Regions from separate parts of the Polaromonas sp. P1_A2 genome, predicted to be linked through region 3. Evidence: predicted binding sites of a transcription regulator. Region 3 holds the regulator's gene; each other region holds the start of a gene.

Region 1 (5,138 bases), on a different contig from region 3:
CGGAATCTCGCGGTCGTCGCGCAGCGCGGAGTCGTAGCGCAGCCGGTTTTGCGCGGCGCGGGTGCGGCTTTTGGCGACTTCGGCGCCATAGGGCAGCCGCCCGGTCAGCATCTGGTAGGTGATGACGCCCAGCGAGAAGAGGTCGGAGCGGGTGGTGCCGCCCTCGCCCAGGAAATACTCGGGCGCTGAATACTGGGCCGTGCCCAGGATGTCATCCCGCCCGCCGGGACCGTCAAGCTCCGCAAGGCTGGCCACGCGGGTGGCGCCGAAGTCGATGATCTTGGCGGTGCCGGTGTTGTCGATCATGATGTTCTCGGGCCGCAGGTCCTGGTGCAGCATCTCCAGCCGGTGAAAGGCGCGCAGGCCTTTGGCGATCTGCTCGACCAGGCCGCGTACCGACTCCAGCGCGGGCCGGGGGTTGTCAATCATCCACTGGGCCAGCGTCTGCCCGTCTATGTATTCGGTGGCCACGTACACATAGTGGCGCTTGCGGGTCGGCACATGGGGCTTGAGCACATGGGCGCTGTTGATGCGCCTGGCGATCCACTCTTCGGTCAGGAAGCGCTCCAGGTAGGCCGGGTCGCCGCCCAGGTCTATAGAGGGCGTTTTAAGGATGGCGAGCGCGCCGCTGTCGTTGTCGGTCGCCAGGTAGATATGGCTGCGGCTGCTGCCCTGCACTTCGCGAACAATGGTGTAGCCGTCAAACTGTGTCCTGGCCTCGAGCATGGGCGGCAGCGGCAGGCCTGAGAGCTGCTGCAGCATCTCGCCGGCTTCACGGCGGGGCAGCGCATCGACGCGCACGATCTGGGCCGTGAGGTTGTCGCCGCTGCCGCGTTCAAAGGCTTTGTCGACGATGGACCTGGCCGCAAGGTCCAAGCCCTCTGGCTCATCGGCATGGCGGCGGATGATGCCGGCCATGTCGTGCTCGGTCACGTGTTCGTACACGCCGTCGGTGGCCAGCAAAAAGAGGTCGCCCTGCTCCACCTGCTGGGTCTGGTAGTCGATTTCCAGCTGGGGCTTGAAGCCCAGCGCGCGGCCCAGGTAGCTTTGGCCCTGGGCGATCCACACGCGGTGGTCGCGGGTCAGTTGCTCCAGCGCCTTGCCGCGCAGGCGGTAGATGCGCGAATCGCCGACATGAAAAATATGCGCGGTGGCCGACTTGATGACCATGGCGCTCAGGGTGCACACATAACCCTTGTCCTTGTCGTAGCGGTAAGGGCTTTTTTGCGTCTGCGCATGCAGCCAGGAGTTGGTGGCGCTCAGGATGCGCTCGGCCGATGTCTTGACCGACCAGGCTTCCGAGGTGCAGTAATAGTCTTCCAGGAAACCGGTGACGGCGTACTGGCTGGCGACGTCGCTGACGGCGCTGCTGCTGATGCCGTCGGCCAGCGCGATGGCGATGCCCTTGGCGCTGAGCTGCGGCTCCTGCGGCACGTAGATGCCGTGGAAATCCTGGTTGCTTTCCTTGCGGCCCTTGTCCGAATACTGGCCTGCAGAGATCTTCAGTTCAGAGGACATAGGGGGTGGCGACAAAGCCCTCGCGCAACTGGCCTGCGCGAGGGCTTTTGTTGTGGAAGCGGATTATTTGAAGTTACGAGCCGGTCCGGTTTTAACGTGCGTGGCATACAGCGTCAAGCCGGTGAAAGCCAGGCCGCCCACCAGGTTGCCCAGCACCGTGGGAATTTCGTTCCAGATCAGGTAGTCCATGATGGTGAAGTGCGCGCCCAGCAGCAGGCCCGAGGGGAACAGAAACATGTTCACGATGGAGTGCTCGAACACCATGTAGAAAAACAGCATGATGGGCATCCACATGGCGATCACCTTGCCGCTGACCTGGGTGGAAATCATCGCGCCGACCACGCCGGCCGACACCATCCAGTTGCACAGCATGCCGCGCACAAAGAGCGTGAGCATGCCGTTGGCGCCGTACTTCTGGTAGCCCAGGGTGCGGTTCTCGCCCACCACGCCTATGGCCTTGCCAACCGCGCTGGGCTCCGTCGAGAAGCCGTTGGTGACGTAGATGGCCATCATCACGGCCACCGTGAACGCCCCCAGGAAGTTGCCGGTAAAGACCAGGCCCCAGTTGCGCAGCACGCCCTTGAGGGTGACGCCCGGGCGCTTGTCGATCAGCGCCAGCGGGCACAGCACGAACACGCCGGTCAGCAAATCAAAGCCGAACAGGTAGAGCATGACAAAACCCACCGGGAACAGCACGGCGCCCAGCAGGGGCTGGCCGGTCTGCACATTGATGGTGACGGCGAACCAGGCCGCCAGGGCCAGGATGGCGCCGGCCATATAGGCCCGGATAACGGTGTCGCGGGTGGACATGAATATCTTGGACTCCCCCGCGTCCACCATCTTGGTCACAAATTCCGAAGGCACTAGATAAGCCATACGTTCCTCGAGTTTTTGGGTTACCGGCCTTAAAAAAGAAAAGGCCAAAAAAAATCCACCCCCAGGCGCCCCCAAAGTGGGAGGCTGGAAGTGGACGTCGTTATCCATTGATCCGCCGGGCAACGGCCCCTACATAGAGATAGGCCGCGCCGTGCCCGGCCGTCATTAGCCGGGCGGATCACTCAAAGCAACTACTGTGCCGCTGGGATTGCGGCCTGAAACCGGCTTTTTTACCCCGCCATGCGCCGGCAACCTGCATGCGTCGCCCCAAATGCGTGCACCGATCGGGACCGGCTCAACATTTTGGTGCCTACTTCACCAGCTCCAGCACCTCGGCTTTTTTCTTCTTGAGCAACAGCACCAGGAACTTCGCGGGCTGGGTGGTGCTGGCGTTGCGGCCCACGGTATGGATGTCCTTGGGACCTTCATAAAAGCTCTGGCCGGCCGTCAAGGTGACTTCCTTGCCGCCCTTGACCTGCATCACGATGGAGCCTTCAAGCACATAGACAAAGGCATGCGCGTGATGGCGGTGCACCGGGTCGGCGGCGCCGGGGGCGTAATCAACGGTGATCATCAGGCCTTCCTTGCCGGGAAGATCGGACAGGTCCTTGGCCATGACCGGCTTGACGGTCACGCCCTCGGGGCCGGCGGCCATGGCGGGCTGGGCGAGCAAGGCGGCGCTGGCGAGAAACAGGGAAACACAGGTCTTGTTCATGATGGCTTCTTCATAGGGTTGCGGGGGTGGCTCGGGATTGAGGTGCACCTGCCCTTATGACGATTGGCGGCGCCGGTTTGTGACACCGGCGCCCTGCCCTCACTCTTGCTCCTTCCCCCGCTGGGGGAAGGTAGGGATGGGGGCCAGCGGCGACCGATTGCGAGGCCGGCGTGGAACAGGCACCGGGGAGCCCCCATCCCAGCCTTCCCCCAGAGGGGGAAGGAGTAGCGGCTTATTTCGCGGGCTGGGATTTGAACCAGTCCTCGAAAGTTATGGCGCCCAAACGCGCCTTGCCGGCCGGCACCAGGGTGTCGTCCTTGAGCGCGGCGCCGAAGTAGCGTGCCTGCGGGTCGGCGACGACCTTGCGCGGGTCATTGCTTGCCGTCAGGAAGCGCTGGACGAGGTCCGGGAGGCGAACTTTTTCCGGGCCGGCGATCTCGACCGTGCCGTTGGCCGGCGCGCCCAGCGTGAAGTCGGCCATCGCGGCGGCCACGTCGTCCGACGCGATGGGTTGCACAAAGGCCGGCGACAGCCGCACCGTCTGCCCCTCGGTGCCCGACTGGGCGATGCCACCCAGGAATTCCATGAACTGGGTGGAATGCACGATGGTGTAAGGGATGCTGCTGGCCCTGATGATTTTTTCCTGGGCGATCTTGCCGCGGAAATAACCGCTTTCCACCAGCTTGTCGGTACCCACGACGGAAAGCGCGATGTGGTGTAAAACACCGGCGGCCGCTTCGGCCGCCAGCAGGTTGCGGCCCGAGGTTTCAAAAAATTCCAGCACGGCCTTGTCTTCAAACGAGGGCGAATTGGCCACGTCGACCACCACATGGGCGCCCGCAAGGACCTCGGCCAGCCCTTGGCCGGTGAGCGTGTTGACGCCGGACGCCGGCGAGGCCGCGATGGCCTCATGGCCGCGCGCGCGAAGATTGTTGACGAGCTTGCTTCCGATGAGGCCTGAGCCTCCGATGACGACGATTTTCATGTGTGTACTTCCTGGTCAAGGGTAGAGGTGGAGTGGCTCGAAATTGAGCACCCTGCCTCTATGACGATTGACGCTGCCGGTTTGTGACGCCAGCGCCCTGCCCTTGCCATTTCTCTTGCCCCGCCCCCCCCTGGGGCAAGGAGTCATTCGTCGAGCTGCGCCTGCAAGGAGCCGCTCAGGCCGCGGCGGTTTTTCCTTCAAGCAGTTTCACCATGGCCCACAACACCCGGTTCGCGGGCACGGCCACGCCCAACGCCTCGCCGCGCTTGACGATCAGGCCATTGAGGTAGTCGATTTCGGTGGGCTTGCCGCGCGCCAGGTCCTGTGCGGTGGAAGCGTACTGGTTGGGCATGCTGCCGGCCAGCTTGTCGACGGCGGTGTGCACGTCGCCGGCCACCTGCACGCCTTCGGCCTTGGCGACCGCCAGGCATTCGGCGACCACGTCGCGCATCACGTCGATGACGCCAACGCCCTGCACCGTCTTGCCGTAAGGCAGCTGGGCAATGGCCGACACGGCGTTGTAGGCGCAGTTGAGAATAAGTTTGGCCCAGAGCGCGCCGCGCACATTGGCCGAGATCTCGGTGGGCACGCCGGCGGCCATCAAAGCCTGCGCCACGCTGTCGCTGAGGGCAGAAGGCTCGATCACCAGGTCGCCACGGCCATGGTGCTTGAGGTGGCCGGGGCCGGCCATTTCGGTGGCGACATAAACCACGGCGGCGGCCACGGCAGTTTCGGGCAGCACCGCGCGCAGGCGGTCGGCATTGTCCACGCCGTTTTGCAGGCACAGCACCAGGGTGTTGGGCTTGAGATGCGGCCGCATCAGCGCGCCGGCCGATTCGGTGTCGGTGGACTTGACGCAGAACAGCACCAGGTCGGCGCCCTTGACAGCAGCCGGGTCGCTGCTGGCGGCCAGACGCACATGCTCGTCGAACATGCGGGTTTCCATGCGCAGGCCGTCGCGCTCAATGGCCGCCACATGCTGGGGCCGCGCGACCAGCACGACCTCATGGCCGGCGCGCGCGAGCATGCCGCCGAAATAACAAC
Region 2 (5,138 bases), on a different contig from region 3:
AGAAGGCGCCGGTGTATTCCAGCACCTCCTCGGCGGTCTTGAGCTTGGTGAAGAAGTGGGCCACTTCCGTCTTGATGCCGCCGTTGCCGGCGATGTACATCTCCCAGCCCGAATCGACGCCTATGATGCCGACGTCCTTGATGCCGGCCTCGGCGCAGTTGCGCGGGCAGCCGCTGACGGCGAACTTCACCTTGTGCGGCGCGTACATGCGCCACATCGCGCGCTCCAGGTCCTTGCCCATCTGGGTGCTGTCCTGGGTGCCCATGCGGCACCACTCGCTGCCCACGCAGGTCTTCACCGTGCGCAGGGCCTTGGCGTAGGCGTGGCCGGAGGGCATGCCGATGTCCTTCCAGACGTTTTGCAGGTCCTCTTTTTTCACGCCCAGCAAATCGATGCGCTGGCCGCCGGTGACCTTGACGGTCGGTATCTTGTATTTGTCCACCGCGTCGGCGATGCGGCGCAGTTCGCTGGCCGTGGTTTCGCCGCCCCACATGCGCGGGATGACGCTGTAGGTGCCGTCCTTCTGGATGTTGGCGTGGCTGCGTTCATTGATGAAACGGCTTTGCGGGTCGTCCTTGGCCTCCTTGGGCCAGGTGCTGGTCACGTAGTAGTTGACGGCCGGGCGGCAACTGGCGCAGCCGTTGGGCGTCTTCCATTCCATGAACTTGTAGACCTCGGAGATCGTCAGCAGCTTGTTGGCGCGTATCGCATCGCGCACCGCCTGGTGGCCGTGGTCGGTGCAGCCGCACATGGCCTTGAGCTTAGGCGTGGCCGAGTAGTCGCCGCCGGCCGTGAACATCAGGATCTGCTCGACCAGGCCGGTGCAGGAGCCGCAGGAGGCGCTGGCCTTGGTGTGCTTCTTCACCTCGTCGAGCGTGAACAGGCCCTTTTCCTTGATGGCCTTGCAGATGGTGCCCTTGTTGACGCCGTTGCAGCCGCAGACCTCGGCGTCGTCGGGCATGGTGGCGGCCTTGTTGTGGCCTTCATGGCCTGTGTCGCCGAGATTGGACTCGCCGAAGATCAGCTTGTCGCGGATGTCGGCCACGCTGCGGCCGTCGCGCAGCAGCTTGAAGTAGTAGCTGCCGTCCACCGTGTCGCCGTAGAGGCAGGCGCCGACCAGCTTGTCGTCCTTGATCACCAGCTTTTTGTAGACGCCGCCGAAGGGGTCGCTCATCACGATTTCCTCGGCGCCGTCGCTGCCCATGAACTCGCCGGCGCTGAACAGGTCTATGCCCGTGACCTTGAGCTTGGTGGAGGTCAGCGAACCCGAATAACGGCCTATGCCGAACTGCGCCAGGTGGTTGGCCGCCACCTTGGCCTGTTCAAACAGCGGCGCCACCAGGCCGTAGGCGATGCCGCGGTGCGCCGCGCATTCGCCCACCGAGTAGATGCGCGCGTCGGTGACAGTCTGCATGGTGTCGTTGACGACGATGCCCTTGTTGCAGTGCAGGCGCATGGATTCGGCCAGCTGGGTGTTGGGGCGTATGCCCACCGCCATGACCACGAGGTCGGTGGCCACTTCGCTGCCGTCCTTGAACTTGATGGACTTCACGCGGCCTTCTTCGTTGCCGGTGAGCTCCTGGGTCTGCGCGCCGATCAGGAACTTCAGGCCGCGGTCTTCCAGCGATTTCTGCAGCAGCTTGCCCGCCACGTCGTCGAGCTGGCGCTCCATCAGCCAGGGCATGACGTGCACCACGGTGACTTCCATGCCGCGCAGCATCAGGCCGTTGGCCGCTTCCAGGCCCAGCAGGCCGCCGCCGATGACGACCGCCTTCTTGTATTTCTCGGAGGCCTCGATCATCGCGTTGGTATCGGCGATATCGCGGTAGGCGATCACGCCCGCCAAGTCCTTGCCCGGCACCGGCAGGATGAAGGGGTTGGAGCCGGTGCACATCAGCAGGCGGTCGTATTCCTCTTCGGTGCCGTCCTCGGCGCGCACGATGCGCTTGACGCGGTCGACTTCCACCACTTTTTTGCCGGCATGCAGCGTGATGTGGTTGTCCTTGTACCAGTCCCAGGAGTTCAGCACGATCTCATCCAGCGTCTGCTCCCCGGCCAGCACGGGCGACAGCAGGATGCGGTTGTAGTTGGGATGGGGCTCGGCGCCGAAGACCGTGATGTCGTACAGGTCGGGCGCGACCTTGATCAGCTCTTCCAGGGTGCGCACGCCGGCCATGCCGTTTCCGACCATTACCAGTTTTGATTTTTTCATGGGGCTACTCCAGGGGATTCAATGTGTCTAGGTGCAAACGTCATGCCACGGCCGTGCCGCACAGGTCGCGCAGGCACGCGTCCACGCGGCTTGTCAGGGGGTGCAAGCCGGTCTGGCTTGCCGGAAACAGGATGAAATTCATGATGCTCTCTCCCGGTCAACAGGGATCCGGGTCGTTGACCCGGTATGAGGCACACCATTACGCACGTCGTTGTGCGCAGGACCCGCAGTGCATTCGCTAAGGTCGGGCGCGTCGTTACGCCCGCGATAGCTAATGCAAAACTTGTGCCATATCATTGGCCTGCAAGCCGCGCCCAGAATCCGCAGCCGGCGCGTGGCGCGCGACTTGCATCCTTGCCAGCCTTATTTCCCTCCCAAGCTATTGATTTGTATGACTTCCGCATTGGTAAACCTGAACGGCCCCGCCGGTGCCAACCCGCTGGTCTCCGACCTTGAGGCGGCCGGCATCCAGGTCCTGGGGGTGCTCCACGAGCGCAGCAAACTGGTGCAGGAGGCACTGCGGCAGGCGCCCGACGTGCTGGTTTGCCACGATGCGCTGCCCGATGAGGCCTTGTTCAAGCTCTTGCAGGTGGTCGGCGAGACCGCGCCTTGCCCCGTCCTGGTGTTCACCAGCGACAGCGATGCGGAAAAAATCACGCGCGCCACCGAGGTCGGGGTCCATGCCTATGTGGTCAACGGCTACAGCCCGCAGCGCCTGCGGCCGCTGATCCACCTGGCCCAGGCCCGCTTCAGGCGCGAGCAGGCCCTGCAGGGCGAGATGCGGGACATTGCCGGCCGCCTGGAAGAGCGCAAGGTGGTGGACCGCGCCAAGGGCATCCTGATGCGCGCCCGCCAGATGTCCGACGACGACGCCTTCCAGATTCTGCGCACTGCCTCCATGCACACCAACCAGCGCCTGGGCCAGGTGTCGCAGCACATCATCCATTCAGCCCGTTTCGCCGAAGACGTCAACCGCTCGGGCCAGTTGCGCATGCTGTCGCAGCGCCTGGTCAAGCTGGCGCTGCTGCGGCTGGCGGGCGTGCAGCCCGGGCGCGTGGCGCAGCTGCTCGCGGAGTCGGTGCAGCGCATAGACGCCAACATTGCCGCCCTCGGCAAAAGCCTGTCCAAGCCCACGTTTGGCGACCTGCTGGGGCAGGTGAGCCTGACCTGGGCGCGCCTGAAGCCCGCCCTGGAGGAAAGCCGGGCGGCCGGCGAGATGGCGCACCTGGACGAGCTCGCCGAGCTGCTGCTGCAGGAAGCCGAGCGCATGACCGCCATCCTTGAAAGCGCCGGCGCCATGCCGCCGCTGCAGATGCTCAACCTGGCCGGCCGCCAGCGCATGCTGAGCCAGCGCTTCGCGAAATACGCCTTGCTGCAAGTCCTGGGCGGCACGGCCTCGCAGCGCAGTGAAGTGGGCATGGCCGAGTCGCAGGCGGCTTTTGAGAAGGCGCTGCAATACCTCAACGACATTCCGCTGACCAGCAGAGAGATCCGCGAGTCCCTGGACAAGGCCGCCGCGGGCTGGGCACAGATGCGCACTGGCGCCGCGGGCATCGCCAAGGGCAAGGATGTGAAACGGCTGGAAGGCCTGGCCACCGCCAGCGAAGACCTGCTGGACGTGTTCGAGCAGCTCTCGGTGCAGTACGAGCGCAGCATGCAGATGCTGGTGGGCTAAGCCCTGGCGCAGTGCATTGCTGCAATGCACCAATATCGGGCATTGAACTTGCTTACATTGGTGCATGGCATTTGATCTGGACATTGGCTTTGCCACGCTGGCAGGCCGTAAAAACACCAACGAGGACTTCTGCGCGGCCATGCTGCCCGAACCGGGGCAAGAGGGCATGGGCTCCATCGTGGCGGTGGCCGACGGCGTGAGCACCGGCGGCATGGGCCGGGAAGCCGCGCAAACCACGGTCACCAGCTTGGTCCGCGACTACTACGGCACGCCCGAAACCTGGGACACCACGGTGGCGCTGGACCGCATCATCGGCGCGCAGAACGCCTGGCTGGCCGGCATCAACCGCCGGCGCCGGCCGGCCGTGGGCCTGACCACCCTCACGGCGCTGGTGCTGCGCGGGCAGTCCTACACCCTGGCGCATGTGGGCGATTCACGGGCTTATCTGCTGCGCGGCGGCACTTTGCAGCAGCTCACGCACGACCATGCGGTCAACCATCCCGACTTCAGGCACCAGCTGCTGCGCTCGGTGGGCGCCGAAGACCATGTGGTGGTCGACTACATGCAGGGCGACCTGCAGGTGGGCGACGTGTTTGTGCTCGTCACCGACGGCGTGCACGGCGTGCTGCGCGATGCGCGGCTGCGGGATTTTGCCGGCCTGCAGGAAGCGGGCGGCTCCCAACTGGCCAGCCAGGGACTGGTCGACGCCGCCCTGGCCGCCGGCAGCAACGACAACCTGACGGCCGTCGTGGTGCGCGTGCGCGGCCTGCTCGACGCCACCCTGCAGGACGTGAGCCGCATTGCCCAGACCCTGCCGGTGCCGCCCAGGCTCAAGGTCGGCGATGTGATCGACGGCCTGGTGGTGACCGCAAAAGTGGCCGACAACGAAATCCATGTGCTGTACCAGGTGCGCGACCCGGCCACGCGTGTTCTGTACGCCCTCAAGGCGCTGAACCCCGCGAGGTCCCACGATGGCGAGGAGCGCGCCATGCTGGCGCACGAGGCCTGGCTGGCCCTGCGCATGCAGTCGGGCCCGGCGGCGGGGCATCTGGTCAGGCTTCACGAAAGCCCGCCGGCCGGCCATGAGCGCAGCGCTTTTTACCTGCTGTACGACTGGCACAGCGGCGAGACGCTGCAGCAGCTGCTGGAACGCGGCCACAAATTCAGCGTGGAACAGGTGCTGGGCGCGGCCACCCAGGCGGCGCGCGCGCTGGGCCGGCTGCACCGCCAGTGCGTGATCCACCGCGACGT
Region 3 (5,138 bases):
GATGTAAATCGTGACGGTGTCCGTCGTCAGGTGCACATAGACACGCACGTCGGGCCAGCGCGTGTCGACGCTGGGCCGCACGTCATCGAACTTGGCGCGAAAGCGGTCGGCGATCGCGTCCTTGATCTTCAGCGCCGCGAAGTTCAGGCTGGTCAGCGGGCTGTGCTGGGCGGTGATCTCGACCTTGAAGGTCTGTTTGGGCGTGAACCAGATCTCCCAGGCCACGTTGGCGGCGGCGTTGTAGAGGTCCTGCTCGCCGCGGTACTGGTTGTGCTGCAGCTCGATGAGCACACGCTGCGCCAGGCGGCTGTGCAGGTTGAGCTGCAGCGCGTCGCGCCAGGAGGCCTGCAATTGCACGCCGGCGCGCCAGGCCTTGCCCTGGATGCCGGTGACGCGCTGCACCTCGGCGGCCAGCAGGGCCTCGACGCCCGCGGCGCAGGGTAAAAATAACTGGAGTTGATTCATGAGGCGGTTTAGAGAGACTTACGCAGATTTGCGGGTGCGATGCGCAAGGCTTCACGGTATTTAGCCACGGTGCGGCGCGCACATTCAATGCCCTGCTCCTTGAGCATCTCGGAAATCTGGTTGTCGCTGAGCGGTTTTTTCGCGCTTTCGGAGGAGACGAACTGCTTGATCAGCGCGCGCACCGCCGTGCTCGAGGCGTTGCCGCCGGTTTCGGTGCCCAGCGCGGAGCCGAAGAAATACTTCAGTTCAAAGGTGCCGAACGGCGTGCCCATGTACTTGGCGGTGGTCACGCGTGAAATGGTGGATTCGTGCAGGCCCAGTTCGTCGGCGATTTCGCGCAGCACCAGCGGGCGCATCGCGAGCTCGCCGTGCGTGAAGAAACTCTTTTGCCGCTCGACGATGGCGCTGCTCACGCGCAGTATGGTGTCAAAGCGCTGCTGGATGTTCTTGATGAACCAGCGCGCCTCCTGCAGGCGTTGCTGCAGCGCCTGGCCGTCCTGGCCCTTGTGCTGCTTGAGGGCATTGGCGTAGATGTCGTGCACGCGCAGGCGCGGCATCACGTCGCCGTTGAGCGTGACCTTGAAGCCCCGGCCCGACTTCACGACGATGACGTCGGGCACGATCAGGTTGCGTTCCACGTTGATGAAGCGGCGCCCGGGTTTGGGGTCCAGCCGGCCTATCACGGCGATCGCGCCCTTGATGGCGGCTTCGGTGAACCCGCACAGGTAGGACAGGCGCTTCACGTCGCGTTTGGCCAGCAGCTCCATGGGATGCTTGCACACGGCAATGGCGGCGCGGGTTTCCTCGCAGTCCTTGCAGTCGAGCAACTGCAGGCCCAGGCATTCGGCCAGGTTGCGCGCGCCCACGCCGGCCGGCTCCATGTGGTGCAGCAGCTTGAGCGCCATGGCAAAACGCTGCTCGAGGTCCTCGGCCTGTTCCAGGTCGCCGCCGGCCAGGCCGGCCGCGAGCGAGGCCAGGCTGTCTTCGAGGTAACCGTCGTCATTGAGCGACTCGATCAGGAAATGCAGGGCCGCGCGGTCTTCCTCTGAGAGGCGCAGGCCCAGCGACTGGCGGTGCAAATGGTCTTGCAGCGACTCATGGCCGCCCGTGAGGTCCGAGGCCTCGGCCTCGCTTTCCTCGTTGTTGTTCTTGCGCGCAGGCGCATCGCTGCCCCATTCGCTGTCGTCGGGGGTGGTCTCCACCGTGCCGTCGCCTTCCCAGCTTTCCTCGAGCTTGGGTTCCGCGCTGACCTCGGCCTCGCCGGCCGCTGAAAGGCCCGCGTCTTCCGCGCCGCCGCCGGCCGTTGCATCGGCGGCCGATTCAAACTCGCGGCTGTCCTGGCTGACCGGCGTGTTGACATGCTCCAGGCCGAACTCCTCGCGCACTGCGGTTTCGTCCGACACCTCGAGAAACGGGTTTTCGTCGAGCATCTGCTCGACTTCCTGGCTCAGCTCGAGCGTGGACAGCTGCAGCAGGCGTATCGACTGCTGCAGCTGGGGCGTCAGCGCAAGATGCTGCGAGACGCGGAGCGAGAGGCCCTGCTTCATGTCAAGGAGCTTTGAAGGAAGCGCAGAAAAAGTGCGAGCGGGGGCCGCGGATCTGGCTTTGCCAGGCCGCAGGCGCCGCCCCCTCGAGGGGGGAGGGAGCTACACGAAGTGAGCGACAAAGGGGGGGAGCCATCTTTACATTTTGAAGTGCTCGCCCAGATAGACGCGGCGCACATCGGCGTTGTTCACGATCTCGGACGGCGTGCCCTGGGCCAGCACGTGGCCGTCGCTGATGATGTAGGCATGGTCGCAGATGCCCAGCGTTTCGCGCACATTGTGGTCGGTGATCAGCACGCCGATGCCGCGCGACTTCAGGAAGCCGATGATGCGCTGGATCTCGATCACGGCGATCGGGTCTATGCCAGCGAAGGGTTCGTCAAGCAGGATGAAGCGCGGCTGGGTCGCCAGGGCGCGGGCGATCTCGACGCGGCGGCGTTCACCGCCCGACAGCGCCGGCGCCGGCGAATTGCGCAAATGGTCCACCCGCAGGTCCTGCAGCAGGGCATCGAGCCGCGACTCGATGTCGGCGCGGCCCAGCGGCTTGCCGTTCGCGTCCAGCTGCAGTTCAAGCACGGCGCGCACGTTTTCTTCCACCGTGAGCTTGCGGAAAATCGAGGCTTCCTGCGGCAGGTAACTCAGGCCCAGGCGGGCGCGCAGGTGAATCGGCATGTGCTCGACTGACTGGCCGTCGATGGAAATCTCGCCGGCGTCGGCGCGCACCAGGCCCACGATCATGTAGAAGGAGGTCGTCTTGCCGGCGCCGTTGGGCCCCAGCAGGCCCACGACCTCGCCTTTTTGCACGGCCACCGAAACGTCCTGCACGACCTTGCGGCTGCCGTAGGATTTTTGCAGCCCCTGCGCCACCAGGCGGCTGGGGGTTGCGGCCTTGGCCGCCGAAGTGTCAGTCACCACATCCATCTGTGCAGGTTCTTTCTATTTCTTTTCGGTGCCCAGCGTGGTGCTGGGGCGCAGGGCGGCGGGCGGGGCTGCGGGGGCGGGCGCGGCGCCCGGGGCCGATGCGGCGGCGCGCGGCGACAGCATGGCGCGTATGCGCCCGCTCGGGTTGGCGGCGGTGCTGTTCTGCGCGCCGCCGTCCACGGTGAAGACGTCGGTGTTGTTGTCGTAGACGATCACGGCGCCCGTGGTTTCATCCACCAGGGTGGCGCCGTTGTAGCGGCGCACCACGGCGCGCTTGATGAATTTGACCAGGTCGGCGCGGCTGTCGTATTCGATGCGCTCGCCCTCGCCTTCGATGTATTCGTCGACGCCGTCGCGTTTCTTGCGGTAGAAGGCCAGCTTGCCGGGCGCCGCGATGGCGATCGCCTGCTGGTAGCCCTCGGGGTCCTGGCTCACGTCGACCCGCGCGCCGCGCACGATGGTCGTGCCCTTGGTGATCACCACATTGCCGGTGAACACGCTGGTTTGCTTCAGGTCGTCATAACGCAGGGCATCGGCCTCCGCGTTCATGGGCTTGTCCCGGTCGGCTTTTTCGGCCCAGGCCGGAAACGCCGCCCCCAGCGCCAAAGCGGCCGGCAGGACGAGGAAATAAAGGGGGTGTTTCATAAGGCACGAATCTTGCTGCTTTGGGTTGGGCCATTGTAGCCATGCAAGCTGTGGGAATGGCTTGCACGGGTGAATATTAGGGGCATAAAAAAACCCGCCTGGAACGAGGCGGGTTTTTCGGCGTGGGCCGCTGCGGCCCTGGACGGATGCCTTACGGCCTTACTTTTTGATGCGCGACTGCGCGATCAGGTAATCGGTGACCTGCAGCGCGCGGACCATGCTTTGGGCCAGGGTGGCCGAGGTGTAGTAACGCCCCGCAATGCCCAGCGCCGGCACGCCGTCGACCTTGTAGATGTCCTGCAGCTGCGTGGCCTTGCGGGCCTTGGTGGTGACGGTGAAGGAGTTGTACATCTCGATGAACTTGGCCTTGTCCAGGCCTTGCTTTTCGGCCCAGGCGGCGATGGAGTCGGCGGTGTTGAGCGCGAACTTTTCCACGTGGATCGCGTAAAACACCTTTTTGTGGAGTTCCTCGACCTTGCCCATGGCCTCGAGCACATAAAAAAGGCGCTGCTGGGGCTCGAAATCGGGGCGGAAGGCGACCGGCACGCGCCGCACCGTCACATCCTTGGGCGCCTGCTTCATCCAGGCCTCGAGCGTCGGCTCAAAGGCATTGCAATGCGGGCAGCTGTACCAGAAGAACTCCACCACCTCGACCTGGCCCGCGGGGACCTCGGTGGGCGCCGGCTTGTCCAGCGTCACATAGTCGGCGCCGTCCTTGGGGGCCTTGGCCTGGGCTTGCGCCAGCGTGGGAAGGGCGATGCCGCCCAGGCTGGCGACGGCCGCCGAGGCGGCTGAAAACGAAAACTCACGGCGTTGCATCAGATTCTTCTCCTGGTATGACAGAAAGGGTGGGTAAGCCGCCCCTGCGGACGGCGGCCTCGTATTGCGGGGCACTGGGGTTTGTACACCGGCCCCGTGAAAAGTTCAGCTTATCCGCAACAGGGGGTCAGCGCTGCACGCGGACCAGGGCCGTTTCAATGGAATTGTTGTCCAGCCGCTCCTTGGCCTTGTCGGCGTCTTCCTTTTTGTCGAAAGGCCCGAGGCGCACGCGGTACACGGTACGGCCGGCCTGCTCGCGCTCGGTGACCTTGGCCTGCATGCCCAGCAGCAGCAGCTTGGCGCGCTGCTGTTCGGCGTCTTCAGGCGTGCGGAAGGCGCCGGCCTGGATGAAGTAGCTGAAAGGATCCACGCTGGGGCCGGACGACAGGCCTTCGACCTTGGCCTTGGCCAGGTCGCCCAGCGGGTCGACCGCGGGGGCGGGCTTGGCGGCGGCGGTTTTGGCGGGCGCCGAGGCGGCGGCCTTGGGTGCGGCGGGGTCGGGAACGGCAACACCGCTCACTTCAGGGGTGGCCGCGGCCGGCGGCGGCTTGGGCTGGTTCTTGCCGGCCAGTGGCGCGTTCGGGTTCCAGTCCTTGTTCTTCTTGGCTTCCGCGGCATCGCTGTCGGGATTGCGCGCCTGGCTCTTGTTCATGAAAGGCACGGGCACCTTGGTGATATAGACCGCCACGGCCAGCGCGGCGCCCAGGCCTATCAGCGCGCCAATGATCAAACCCAGCAGCGTCC
Region 4 (5,138 bases), on a different contig from region 3:
CGGCACGGCATTCCGGCCGGATGGCTGGATTGCCAGATGCTGCTGGTGTCCAGCCGCAGCCGCGGCGAAGGCATGTACCTGCGCATCATCATCAAGCACTGGGACATACGCCTGCTGACCTACGCGCTGGCCTTCCAGAAATCCTTGATGGTCGACATCACCCGCTTCGAGCCGCACGCCGACCAGTGGCTGTACGGGATTTCGTGGCAGCTGGACTGCGGCGACAGCTGCCCCTACACCTCGCTGCCCGATCGCCATGTGTGGGAAAGCCCCACGGCGCACCCGATGGCGGCGGGCGGCGATATCAAACAGGACATCGCGCACATCTTCGCGATCCGCGATGCCGACATGCTGGTGCGCGGCGCGGACGCCGCCTATCCCCCCGGCACTTACGACAAGACGCTACCGCAGAGCCTGCACAGGCACTGAGCCGCGGCGGCCCGGCGGCCGGCGGCTCAGGCCCCTCGCGACTCAATAACTGCCGATGTAATCCTTCTTGCCCACTTCCACGCCGTTGTGGCGCAGGATGGCGTAGGCCGTGGTGGTGTGGAAGAAGAAGTGCGGCAGGCCGTAATTGAGCAGGTAGGACTGGCCCGTGAAGCGCTTTTCCTTGGGCGTGCCGGCCTGCGTGACGATCTCGCGCACGGCGGCATCGTCGAACTTCGCCGCGCCCAGCCCCTCGATAAAGGCCAGTATGGTGTCTATGCGCGCCTGCAGCTCGGCAAACGTGGTTTCCTTGTCTTCGATCTTGGGCACTTCGACGCCGGCCAGCCGGGCCGACACGCTCTTGGCGAAGTCGCTGGCCACCTGCACCTGGCGCAGCAGGGGGAACATGTCGGGATAAAGGCGCGCCTGCAGCAAGGCATTGGGGTCTATGTTTTTGGCGGCCGCATGGGCTTCAGCCTTGGTCAGGACGCCCTTCAGGCCGCCCAGCATCTGCTTGAAGACGGGAATGGAGGTGGTGTACATGGTGCTGGTCATGGAATGCTTTCGGTAGAGAAATGAAGATGGGGAGCCGCAGTCTGCGCGCGACGCCCTGCATTCTCGCCGGATTGCGGCTTGAACGCGCGGCAGGCCGGCAATGGCCCGGCCCACCGCAAAATAGTATGCTGTCATACAATTTTTGCCGCCCCGCCCGTCCTTCAAAGGTCTTGCCATGAACGCCCCCCTCCCCAGCTCCGCCCGCCAGTCCATCCAGGCCGCCGACCTCGCCGCCCTGCCGCTGATTGAAAAATGGGTGTCCTTTGCCTCCGTCTCGCGCGACAGCAACCTGCCGCTCCTCGACTGGACCCAGGCGCGGCTGGAAGCCCTGGGCATTGAATGCCGCCGCACCTATGACGACAGCGGCAAGAAGGCCAACCTCTGGGCCACCCTGCCCGCGGAAAACGGCGAAACCAGGCTGGGCGGCCTGGTGCTCTCGGGCCATACCGACGTCGTGCCGGTGGACGGCCAGCCCTGGGACACCGACCCCTTCGCCGCGCAGGTCATAGGCGACAAGCTCTACGGCCGCGGCGTGACCGACATGAAAAGCTACGGCGCGACCGCCCTCATGATGGTGCCCGAGCTCCTCAAGCGAAGACTCAAGCGCCCGGTGCACCTGGCTTTCAGCTACGACGAGGAGGTCGGCTGCATAGGCGTGCGCCGCCTGATCGCCGACATGGTGGAGCAGGGCTACCAACCCGCCGGCTGCATCGTCGGCGAGCCCACCGGCATGCAGGTGGTGATCGCGCACAAGGGCAAGCACGCCTACAAAACCTCGGTGCGCGGCTTCGAGGCGCACTCCTCGCTGACACCGCTGGGCGTCAACGCGGTGGAGATCGCCTGCGAGTTCGTCGCCCACCTCAAGTCCATGCACCGCCGCCTGGTGGCGCAGGGCCCCTTCGACCCGATCTACGACGTGCCCCACACCACCATACACACCGGCGTGATCGCCGGCGGCACCGCGCTCAACATCATCCCGCGCGACTGCGACGTGACCTGGGAGATTCGCCACCACCACATGAATTCGCCGGTCGAGCTGTTCAACGAAGCCAAGGCCTTTGCCGACAGCCTGGTGCCGGCCATGCAGGCCGTGGCTGCCGATACCGGCATCAGCCATAAACTCAATTCGGTGCTGCCCGGTTTCGCGACGGACGCCGGCAGCGAGATCGCCCGGCTGTGCTTCAAATGCGCGGACGTGGATGCCAACTCGGGCGCCGGCAAGGTCTCCTTTGGCACGGAAGCTGCATTGTTTCACCAGGCCGGTGTACCGACCATCGTGTGCGGCCCCGGCCACATCGCGCAGGCGCACCAGCCCAACGAATGGGTCACGCTGGACCAACTCGCCTGGTGCGAGCGCTTTATGCGCCGCCTGGCCGACGAGATCTGCGTGAACTGAAAATCCGACCCGCAAAAGCAAGCACAAGCACCCCTCACCGAAAGAAAACATTCCATGATGCAACGCCGAGATTTCCTGGGCACCGGCCTGGCCCTGGCCGCGGGCAGCGCCCTCGCCCAGTCCAATAACAAAATCGTGCGCATCGTGGTGCCCTTCGCGGCGGGCGGCGTGCAGGACTTGCTGGCGCGCGCCATGTCCACCGAGCTGGGAACGGCGCTGGGCCAGACCGTCATCATCGAGAACCGGCCGGGCGCGGGCGGCACCGTGGGCACAGGTTATGTCGCCAAGTCGGCGCCCGACAGCGGCGCCATGGTGCTGGGCGCGGCCAGCCACAACATCGCCGGCTCGCTGTACACCAAGCTCAGCTACGACCCGCAAAAAGACTTCGCACCCATGGCGCACATAGGCACGGCCGATTACGTGCTGATGATCCATCCCGACGTGCCCGCCAAGACCGCGGCCGAGTACATACGCTATGCCAAGGCCAACCCCGGCAAGCTCAACTACGCGACCGCCGGCATCGGCAGCGCCACCCACCTGTCCATGGCCTACTTCAACGGCCTGGCCGGCATCGATGTGGTGCATGTTCCGCTCAAGGCCACGGGCGAGGCGATCAACGAAGTGATCTCGGGCCGCGCGCAGGCCGTGATCGCCGCCAGCATAGGCGCGCTGGCATTCGCCAGGGACAGCCGCATACGCCTGATAGGCGTGACCTCGCCCAAGCGCTCCAAGTACCTGCCCGAGGTGCCGACCATCGCCGAAAGCGGCCTGCCCGGTTACCAGTTCGACTCCTGGTTCGGCCTGCTGGGCCCCGCCGCCACGCCGGCGGCCGAGGTCAACCGCGTCAACGCGGCCATGGCCAAGGTCCTCAAGGATCCCGTGGTGCTGGAGCGCCTGGACAAGCAGGGGATTGAACCGCTGGCCATGAGCAATGCCGACTTCGCGAAGCTGCTGGCGGTCGACTACAAACGCATGGCGGAAGTTGTAAGGGCCTCCGGCGCCAAAGTCGAATAGACAGCGAAGTGGCGCCCCTGGCGCCAGGCACAGTCCGCCGAAGCGTGGCATGATAAATGCGTCATCCGTTCGCTGTTTGAAAGTCGCTTCATGCGGCTTTTTGTTTGCGGGGAGCACGAGACGCCCGACCAAGGGCGCAGTTGCGATGAAAGTCTGATACATGACATGGTCCCTCATCGCGCGCGATTCATCGGGCGCGTTTGGCGTGGCGGTTGCCAGCAAATTTTTTGCCGTGGGCGCTCTGTGCCCGCACGCCCGCAGCGGCGTGGGCGCATTGGCCACGCAGGCACTGGTCAACCCTCTGTATGCCGCGCCGGCGCTGGACGGCCTGGCCTTCGGCCAATCTCCCGACTACATCATCAAGCGCCTGACCTCGGCCGACGAAGGCCGTGACCACCGCCAGCTGCACCTGATAGGCGCAAACGGCCAGGCCGCCGGCTATACCGGCAGCGCCTGCATAGACTGGTGCGGCCACAGGGCGGGCGCCGGCTATTCGGTCGCCGGCAACATGCTGGCCGGCCCGCAGGTGATCGAAGCCACGGCTCTCGCCTATGAAGCCAATGCCCAACTCCCGTTTGCCGAACGCCTGATCGCCGCGCTCGCCGCCGGCGAAGCCGCGGGCGGCGACAAGCGCGGCAAGCAGGCCGCGGCACTCCTTATCTTCACCACCGAGGACTACTGCGCGCTGGACCTGCGCGTGGACGACCACACCGAGCCCCTGCAGGAACTGCGCCGCCTCTACGACAAAAGCCTGGAGCGCTACCAGCCTTTCAGCGCCTGCCTGCCTTCGCGCCGCAGCCCGGCCGGCGTCACCGACCGCGCGCTGATCGAGGCCGAGATCTCGCGCTTTCACGCCAGGCGCAACGGAGCCGCCGAATGACGGCTTTGCTGGAAGTGAGCGGCCTGCGCACCAGCTTCAAGCTCGAAGGCGGCGGTGAATTCGCCGCGGTGGACGGCATCAGTTTTTCGGTGGACTCCGGCCGCACGCTGGGCATCGTCGGTGAATCGGGCTGCGGCAAAAGCGTGACCTCGCTGTCCATCATGGGCCTGCTGCCCAAGGGCCAGGGCCGCGTCTCGGCAGGCTCCATCCGCTTTGAAGGCACCGACCTGGCCACACTGGGGCCGGACGCCATGCGCGCGCTGCGCGGCAACCGCATGGCCATGATCTTCCAGGAGCCCATGACCTCGCTGAACCCGGCCTTCACGATTGGCGACCAGCTCATCGAGGGTATACGCTGCCACCGCAACATCAGCGCGGCCGAGGCCAGGACCCACGCCATAGACATGCTGCGCCGCGTGCGCATCCCCTCGCCCGAGCAGCGCATCGACGAATACCCGCACAAGCTCTCGGGCGGCATGCGCCAGCGCGTGATGATCGCCATGGCGCTGGCCTGCGAGCCGCAGCTGCTGATCGCCGACGAGCCGACCACCGCGCTGGACGTCACCATCCAGGCGCAGGTGCTGGACCTGATGCGCACGCTGCGCGAGGAAACCGGCACCGCCATCATCCTGATCACCCACGACCTGGGCGTGATCGCCGAACTGGCCGACGACGTCGCCGTGATGTATTCCGGCAGGATCGTGGAGCGCGCGCCCGTGGCCCGGCTGTTCGCCGAGCCGCAGCACCCTTACACCATAGGGCTGCTCGGCTCCATCCCCAAGCTGCACCTGGCGCAGGAGCGGCTCAACGCGATCGAAGGCCAGGTGCCCACGCCCATGACACGCATGGACGGCTGCCGCTTCGCGC

The links. The regulator sigma-54, encoded in region 3, starts transcription at its own class of promoters, with help from an activator protein. The targets are predictions, from matches to a motif close to TGGCANGNAANCTGCTTT.
Region 1: AC1D09_RS09790 (formate/nitrite transporter family protein) is a predicted target of sigma-54. The motif match lies at 2,579-2,596, and genes of this name have one in related genera.
Region 2: nirB (nitrite reductase large subunit NirB) is a predicted target of sigma-54. The motif match lies at 2,486-2,503, and genes of this name have one in related genera.
Region 4: AC1D09_RS12125 (DUF1028 domain-containing protein) is a predicted target of sigma-54. The motif match lies at 3,437-3,454, and genes of this name have one in related genera.

The regions. Positions count from the first base shown of each region.
Region 1 is NZ_JBFTZI010000002.1:591,639-596,776, reverse strand. It holds gene AC1D09_RS09795 (bifunctional protein-serine/threonine kinase/phosphatase) at 1-1,518, opposite strand, end outside; gene AC1D09_RS09790 (formate/nitrite transporter family protein) at 1,582-2,394, opposite strand; gene AC1D09_RS09785 (cupin domain-containing protein) at 2,705-3,109, opposite strand; gene AC1D09_RS09780 (SDR family oxidoreductase) at 3,342-4,094, opposite strand; gene AC1D09_RS09775 (ketopantoate reductase family protein) at 4,270-5,138, opposite strand, start outside.
Region 2 is NZ_JBFTZI010000005.1:77,689-82,826, forward strand. It holds gene nirB (nitrite reductase large subunit NirB) at 1-2,212, opposite strand, end outside; gene AC1D09_RS18930 (type IV pili methyl-accepting chemotaxis transducer N-terminal domain-containing protein) at 2,604-3,887, shown strand; gene AC1D09_RS18935 (bifunctional protein-serine/threonine kinase/phosphatase) at 3,952-5,138, shown strand, end outside.
Region 3 is NZ_JBFTZI010000001.1:32,790-37,927, forward strand. It holds gene AC1D09_RS00145 (THUMP domain-containing class I SAM-dependent RNA methyltransferase) at 1-465, opposite strand, end outside; gene AC1D09_RS00150 (RNA polymerase factor sigma-54) at 474-2,012, opposite strand; gene lptB (LPS export ABC transporter ATP-binding protein) at 2,148-2,930, opposite strand; gene lptA (lipopolysaccharide transport periplasmic protein LptA) at 2,946-3,575, opposite strand; gene AC1D09_RS00165 (thiol:disulfide interchange protein DsbA/DsbL) at 3,735-4,394, opposite strand; gene AC1D09_RS00170 (SPOR domain-containing protein) at 4,522-5,138, opposite strand, start outside.
Region 4 is NZ_JBFTZI010000003.1:18,381-23,518, forward strand. It holds gene AC1D09_RS12105 (hypothetical protein) at 1-429, shown strand, start outside; gene AC1D09_RS12110 (DUF1993 domain-containing protein) at 472-981, opposite strand; gene argE (acetylornithine deacetylase) at 1,157-2,377, shown strand; gene AC1D09_RS12120 (tripartite tricarboxylate transporter substrate binding protein) at 2,432-3,391, shown strand; gene AC1D09_RS12125 (DUF1028 domain-containing protein) at 3,552-4,271, shown strand; gene AC1D09_RS12130 (ABC transporter ATP-binding protein) at 4,268-5,138, shown strand, end outside.